2 regions of the Frankia sp. CcI156 genome follow, and region 2 is predicted to be linked to the other one. Evidence: predicted binding sites of a transcription regulator. Region 2 holds the regulator's gene; the other holds the start of a gene.
The links. Region 2 encodes LexA, which represses DNA repair genes until DNA is damaged. Its sites were predicted from a motif close to CGAACNNNNGTTCG; they were not measured.
Positions count from the first base shown of each region.

Region 1: a site for LexA is predicted at 1,358-1,371, ahead of dnaB (replicative DNA helicase). Genes of this name have one in related genera too.

Region 1 covers NZ_MOMD01000018.1:21,977-25,143, forward strand. The annotation lists gene CcI156_RS08920 (single-stranded DNA-binding protein) at 1-53, shown strand, start outside; gene rpsR (30S ribosomal protein S18) at 104-340, shown strand; gene rplI (50S ribosomal protein L9) at 350-796, shown strand; gene dnaB (replicative DNA helicase) at 1,407-2,765, shown strand; gene CcI156_RS08940 (antibiotic biosynthesis monooxygenase) at 2,932-3,167, shown strand, end outside.
Region 2 covers NZ_MOMD01000023.1:24,706-28,901, forward strand. The annotation lists gene hflX (GTPase HflX) at 208-1,668, shown strand; gene lexA (transcriptional repressor LexA) at 1,734-2,504, opposite strand; gene CcI156_RS10740 (LysM peptidoglycan-binding domain-containing protein) at 2,809-3,183, shown strand; gene nrdR (transcriptional regulator NrdR) at 3,513-4,058, shown strand.

The DNA.
Region 1 (3,167 bases), on a different contig from region 2:
ATGACCCCTGGTCGCAACCGGCCGGCGGCTACTCCGACGAGCCACCGTTTTGAGCGGCCGGTCGTCGTCCTCGCGAACGACACAACGAGGTAGGAGCACACCCATGGCCAAGGCGGCCGTGCGCAAGCCCAAGAAGAAGGTTTGCGTTTTCTGCAAGGACAAGGTCGACTACATCGACTTCAAGGACACTTCGCTGCTGCGCAAGTACATCTCCGACCGGGGTAAGATCCGGGCCCGTCGGGTGAGCGGTAACTGCAGCCAGCACCAGCGCGACGTGGCGACGGCGGTGAAGAACAGCCGCGAGATGGCGCTGCTGCCCTACACCGCCTCGGCCCGGTAGGGGGTGGCAATGAAGCTCATCCTGACCCAGGAGGTCCCCGGTCTCGGCAGTCCGGGTGACATCGTGGAGGTCGCGAACGGGTACGGGCGTAACTACCTCGTGCCCCGCCGGTACGCGATCCTCGCGACCAAGGGCGCGGAGCGTCAGGTCGAGCAGATCAAGCGGGCCCGGTCGGCCCGCGCGGTTCGCGATCTCGGGCACGCTCAGGAGATCGCCGGTCAGCTCGGTGGCCTCAAGGTCGAGCTGACCAGCCGGGCGGGCAAGGAAGGCCGCCTGTTCGGTTCCGTGACGGCGGCCGATGTGGTGGAGGCGGTGACCGCCGCGGGTGGCCCCGAGCTCGACCGGCGCCGCGTCGAGCTCACCACGCCGATCAAGTCCCTGGGCGCCTACACCGTCGCCGTGCATCTGCATCCCGAGGTGACCGCGACCGTGAAGCTCCAGGTCACGCAGGCCTGATCAGGTCTGACCAGGGCAGGGCGGGCCTGATCGCGGCCGGATGGGCCCGAGGTCAGGCGGGTCTGACGGGGTGGCATCCGCCGTTTCTCCCGCTGTACCGCCGCGCTCGCTGTACGGGCTCCCCTGGCCGACCGTCTCAGGTGGTCGGCCAGGGGAGTTCGTTGTGTGTGGGGCAAGGGGCGACGACCAGATCCGAAACTTTTTCTCATCCACAGGGCACTCGGGATGCAGGCGCCTGCCAGCTAGGTTTCGTCGAGGTTGTGGTCTCGGGTGTCCACAGGTTTCCGATTTCCGTCCCGATGTCCTCCCCAGGTTTCGGCCGGTTGCCCACAGCTTTTCCACAAGGGCCTGTGGATAACTTTTTGGTGGGTGTGCCCGCCGGTCCGTAAGGTCGGACCCTCCAGGCCGAGGAAGGTACTTCTAGCCTGATCGGGCCAGGCCTCCTTCGGTGACGCGGGCGGCGCCCGGCGAGAGGCTCACCGGGCGCCGCCCGTTCGGTCCCTGCTGGAAGCCCCGGCCGGTCGGGGGCGGAGCGGTCGTTGACAGCGGTTCCGATCTGTACGAACATACGTTCGAATACGGGTCTACGGGAGTCCCGGGAGGGTGCGTCGTGAGCGTCACCGAGATCTCGCGTGGTTCCGGTGGGAGTGCAGAGTTCGACCGGACTCCCCCGCACGACCTGCCCGCTGAGCAGAGTGTGCTCGGCGGCATGCTGCTGTCGAAAGACGCCATCGCCGACGTCGTCGAGGTCCTGCGGACGGGTGACTTTTACCGTCCCGCGCACGGCCTCGTGTACGAGGTCATCGGCGATCTCTACGGCCGGGGGGAGCCTGCGGACGTCATCAGCGTCGCCGCCGAGCTCAGCCGCCGAGATCTGCTCGAACGGGTGGGCGGTCCGGCCTACATGCACACCCTCATCTCGAGCGTGCCCACTGCGGCCAACGCCGGGTACTACGCCCGTATCGTCGCGGAGAAGGCGGTCCTGCGCCGCCTCGCGGAGGCCGGCACCCGCATCGTGCAGCTCGCCTACGGCGCGGCTCCGGACGTCAGCGACGTCGTCGACCGCGCCCAGGCGGCCGTGTACGAGGTGACCGAGCGCCGGACGAACGAGGACTACCTGCCGCTGGGGGAGCTGCTCAACCCGGCGTTGGAGGAGATCGAGTCCATCCAGGGGCACGACGGTTCGCTGACCGGGGTGCCCACCGGTTTCGTCGACCTCGACGAGCTGACCAACGGCCTGCACGGCGGCCAGCTGTGGATCGTCGCGGCCAGGCCGGCCGTGGGCAAGTCGACCCTCGGCCTGGACTTCGCCCGGGCGGCGTCGATCAAGAACGGGATGGCGTCGGTCATCTTTTCGCTGGAGATGAGCCGCATGGAGATCACCATGCGGCTGTTGTCCGCCGAGGCGCGGGTGTCCCTGCAGAACATCCGCACGGGCCGGCTCACCGACGACGACTGGGGTCGCCTGGCCCGCCGGATAGGCGAGGTCGCGGAGGCCCCGCTGTTCATCGACGACAGCCCGCACCTGACGATGATGGAGGTCCGGGCGAAGGCCCGGCGGTTGAAGCAGCGTAACGAGCTGCGTCTGGTGATCCTCGACTACCTGCAGCTGATGTCGTCGCCCAAGAAGGTGGAGAACCGTCAGCAGGAGGTCAGCGAGATCTCGCGGTCGCTGAAGCTGCTCGCCAAGGAGCTCGACGTTCCGGTGGTCGCCATCTCCCAGCTCAACCGCGCCTCCGAGCAGCGGGCCGACAAGCGTCCCCAGGTCTCCGACCTGCGCGAGTCCGGAAGCCTGGAGCAGGACGCCGACGCGGTGATCCTGCTGTACCGGGAGGACACGGTCGAGAAGGAGTCGGCGCGCGCCGGCGAGGCGGACCTCATCATCGCCAAGCACCGCAACGGGCCGACTGGCACCGTCACCGTCGCCTTCCAGGGTCATTACTCACGGTTCGTCGACATGGCGAACTGAATTCTCGGCCCGGGAGCGGGACGAGGCCCACGGGTGGAGAGCGTCAGCGGCCCGCCAGCGGCCCGGGTGGGTGCCCGGGTGTGTTTGGCGTGGTCATGGTTCATGTTGGCGGACCGCAGATCTCCCGATGCTGCCAGACTGGGCGGTATGAGTTTCAGGATCATCCATGGCGAGTGAGAGGCGGGACGGCGGGCGGCCCGCCGGGGCGGTCCTCGAAGTTGCCCGGTTCGACATCAAACCGGGCAGCGAGGACGATTTCGTCGCCGCGTATCACGGGGTGCGTGCGGAGCTCGTCGGCACGCCGGGCTGTCGTTCCGCGCGGATGACCCGCGGGGTCGAGTCACCGTCGAGTTTCGTGCTGCTCGTCGAGTGGGACAGCCTGGACGCCCATCTGACGAACTT
Region 2 (4,196 bases):
ACGGTTCGCGATCGACGTGGTGACGTGGGACCCTGGTTGGCGACGGGATTCGCCGGGAAACGAGGGGGAGGCGCGCCACGAGTGCGGCAGGGTCTTCCGGTCCGGCGGATCCTCCTCGGGCCACCGGGTCGTGGGGCCCGGCCGGAGCAAGCGGCACGGAATGATCGCGGAATGGTGCGGTAGCGGGCCGCGTTGAGAACGGATGGTATGACACTTCCTGCTGACGCCTTCGATGCGTCCACTCTCGACAGATCCCTCATCAAGCTGACCGAAGCCGATTCGTCTTACCTGCCGAACTTCTTCGACGATTCTGGGGACGGTTTCGACCTGGAGGATCGCGCCGCGTTGCGGCGGGTTCCCGGTCTCGCCACCGAGCTCGACGACGTCACCGAGGTCGAGTACCGGCAGCTGCGGCTGGAGCGTGTCGTCCTCATCGGCGTATGGACGTCGGGTTCCCCGCGGTCGGCCGAGAGCTCCATGGCGGAGCTCGCGGCGCTCGCCACGACCGCCGGTTCGGTGGTGCTCGACGCGCTCGTGCAGCGTCGCGACCGGCCGGATGCCGCGACTTACGTCGGTTCGGGCAAGGCCCGCGAGCTCGCCGAGGTCGTCGCGGCGACCGGCGCGGACACGGTGGTCTGCGATGGCGAGCTCACCCCGGGTCAGCTGCGGCAGCTGGAGGAGGTCGTCAAAGTAAAGGTCATCGACCGGACGGCCCTCATCCTGGACATCTTCGCCCAGCACGCGACCTCTCGCGAGGGCAAGGCCCAGGTCGAGCTCGCGCAGTTGCAGTACATGCTGCCCCGGCTGCGTGGGTGGGGTGAGTCGATGTCGCGGGCCGCGGCCAGTGGCGGCGGCCGGGCGCCCATCGGTACCCGTGGTCCCGGTGAGACGAAGATCGAGACCGATCGTCGGCGGCTGCGGGCCAGGATGGCGCGGTTGCGCCGCGAGCTCGCCGCGATGACGACCGTGCGGGAGACCAAGCGTTCCGCCCGGCGGCGGGGTGAGGTCCCCAGCGTGGCGATCGCCGGTTACACCAACGCCGGTAAGTCGTCGCTGCTCAACCGGCTGACCGGCGCGGKTGTCCTGGTCGAGGACGCGCTGTTCGCCACCCTTGATCCGACCGTGCGGCGGGCGACCCTGCCGGACGGCCGGGCCTTCACCCTGACCGACACCGTCGGATTCGTCCGGCATCTGCCGCATCAGATCGTCGAGGCGTTCCGCTCGACGCTGGAAGAGGTCGCCGATGCCGATCTCATCCTGCACGTTGTGGACGGATCATCGCCGGAGCCGGCCGCGCAGATCTCCGCCGTGCGCGAGGTTCTCAACGACATCGACGCGGGCGGCGTTCCCGAGCTGATCGTCGTCAACAAGGTGGACGCCGTGGAGCCGACGGTCGTCGCGGGGTTGCGCCAGCTCGCCCCGGACGCCGTGTTCGTCTCGGCACGCACGGGCGAGGGGCTGGCCGCGCTGGTCGACGCGCTCTGTGCCCGGGTGCCGCATCCCGACGTGGAGATGCGCGTGCTCGTGCCCTACACCCGGGGCGACTTGGTCTCCCGGGTGCACGCGAACGGCGAGGTGCTCACGATGGAGCACACCGAGACCGGTACCCGGCTGTCCGCCCGGGTTTCCTCGGGACTCGCGGCGGAGCTGCACGCCTACCGGGCCTGAGCCCAGGAGCGATCAGACGCGAGGCAACCCGGCCGGCCGCCCGCCGGGCGGCCGGCCGATCCACATCAAACCCTGCGGAGCACAGCCACGATCCGGCCGAGGATGGTCGCATCCTCACCGGGGATGTCGGCGAAGGCCGAGTTCTCCGGATGTAGCCAGATCTTGCCGTCCCGAACCCGCAGACGCTTGACCGTCGCCTCCCCGTCGATCATTGCGGCGACGATCTCCCCGTTGTCCGCGACCGGCTGCTGGCGGACGACCACCCAGTCACCGTCGCAGATCGCCGCGTTGATCATCGAGTCGCCGACGACCCGGAGCAGGAACAGAGTGCCCTCGCCGACGATCTCCCTGGGTAGCGGGAAGACGTCCTCGACCGCCTGCTCGGCCAGGATCGGGCCACCGGCGGCGATCCGGCCCAGCACCGGCACGTAGGCCGCGTCCGACTTGCTTCCTTCGGTGGTGCCCGGCGCCGCCTCACCGACGATGGGAATCGTGCCCGCCACCGTCGTCGCGCCCGCGCCCACATCCGCGCGTTGCCGGGGGTGCTCGACGGTCAGCACCTCCATCGCTCTCGGGCGGTTCGGGTCCCGCCGCAGGTAGCCCTTCTCCTCGAGCACCTTGAGCTGGTGAGCCACACTACTGGTGCTGGTGAGGCCGACCGCCTCACCGATCTCCCGCACGCTGGGCGGATATCCGCGCCGCTCCACCGCGGCCCGGATGACCTCCAGCACCCTGCGCTGCCGGGGGGTCAGGCCCGCGTCCGTGGGGCCTTCGGGAAAGGCTCGCACGTTGCCGCGGGTTCCGCCCCGGCGCGTACCCCTGCCTTGGCTAGTCATCGCTTACCGCTCTCCTCGTCGCGTTTTTCTTCCGCCGTGCGGCCACCGGCCGGCCGGCGACCGCACGGCGGACCGTCCCGCTCCGGAAGCGGTCACCCACCGACTCGCCGCCGTCCGTGACCGGGGGAAACCGCCCGGTTCACACCCGACCGACTCGACGGTAACCGGCGGGTCGCAGAATCTCAAACGTCTGTTCGAGCGTGTCCCTGGCGGTTTCCGGTTCCCGATGCGACAATCGACCACGCGTTCGATCGAACGAAGGTTCGATCTTCGGTGTTCGGTGTCGTCGGAACGGGAGGGTGCCGTGGGATCCGCACACAGGGCGCGGGTCGTCGACCTGTCGATGGCCAGGGACCGGGTGGGTCATCGGCCGCCGGGTCGCCCGCCCGCACCCCCGCCGCTCCGGCTGACCCGGCGGGGTCGGGTGGTGGTGGTATCGATCGTCGTGGCGGTCGTCGTGGCGGTAGCAATCATGATCATGCCTGGGGTGTCGATTGCCGGGCCGGATACCGCGGAGGCGCCGCGGCACCATCTGGTCATGCCGGGGGAGACGCTGTGGGAGGTGGCAGTGGCGCTCGACGAGAGCGCCGACACCCGGGTCATGGTGGACCGGCTGATGCGGCTGAACCACCTGCGGTCACCACTGATCGCCCCGGGCCAGTCGTTACTCCTTCCCTGACGCCCGGCTTCCCGGGTCCACGAGTGTCTCGGCGCAGGGTTCTCGCGCACCGTCGTCTTTCGTCCACGTGCGGTGCCACGTGCGATGCGGACCACACGGACCATACGGGGGTGCTGTCCTCATCTCTGGGGCCGTGCGCTACCTTGGACACAACATCTGGTGCTTACCGGGGTGTAAGTCATCCACAGGTTGTTCCACAGGTCTTCCGCGGGGAGCTGGCGGTCCATCCACAAGGTGGTCTGTCCGGCGTGGATGCCGGGTCCTCAACGGTGTCCCTCATCCCCGGTCCGGGGCGGTCGGCTCCGGCGCGGGCGAAGGAGGCGTAGCGCGTGCGGTGCCCGTTCTGCCGGCATCCGGACAGTCGCGTCGTTGACAGTCGGGAGGCCGAGGAGGGTTCGGCGATCCGCCGCAGGCGGTCCTGCCTGTCCTGCGGTCGCCGGTTCACTACGATGGAGGAGGCGTCCCTTCAGGTTCGCAAGCGCAGTGGGGCGGCCGAGCCGTTCAGCCGGGCCAAGGTCATCGCCGGTGTCCGCAAGGCCTGCCAGGGCCGGCCGGTGCGGGATGATGATCTCGCGCTTCTGGCGCAGCGGGTAGAGGACGCCGTCCGCTCGTCGGGGTCGGCGGAGGTGCCCGCGGAGGCGATCGGCCGGGCGATCCTCGGTCCGCTCCGTGAGCTCGACGAGGTGGCTTATCTCCGCTTCGCCTCGGTGTACCTGGCCTTCGAGTCGTTGACTGACTTCGAGTCCGCGATCGCCGCGTTGCGCTCCGAGGCCGCCGGACCTCCCACCACGCGGGATGGACCAGCACGACCGGTCCCGCGTGGCGCCGTCGATGTCTCGCCGGTGATCGGCACCCAGCAGGTGCATAGCAGGTAGGGCCGGGACCGCTCGACCGAAAGCGTCATACATCGCCCTGGCTCGCCGTGCCGGCCCGGTCCCGCCGGCGACGGGTGACATCCCGCGTCGCGGCCGTGCGAGGACCGCGGACCTCCCGGACGGCACGCATGCGGCCCG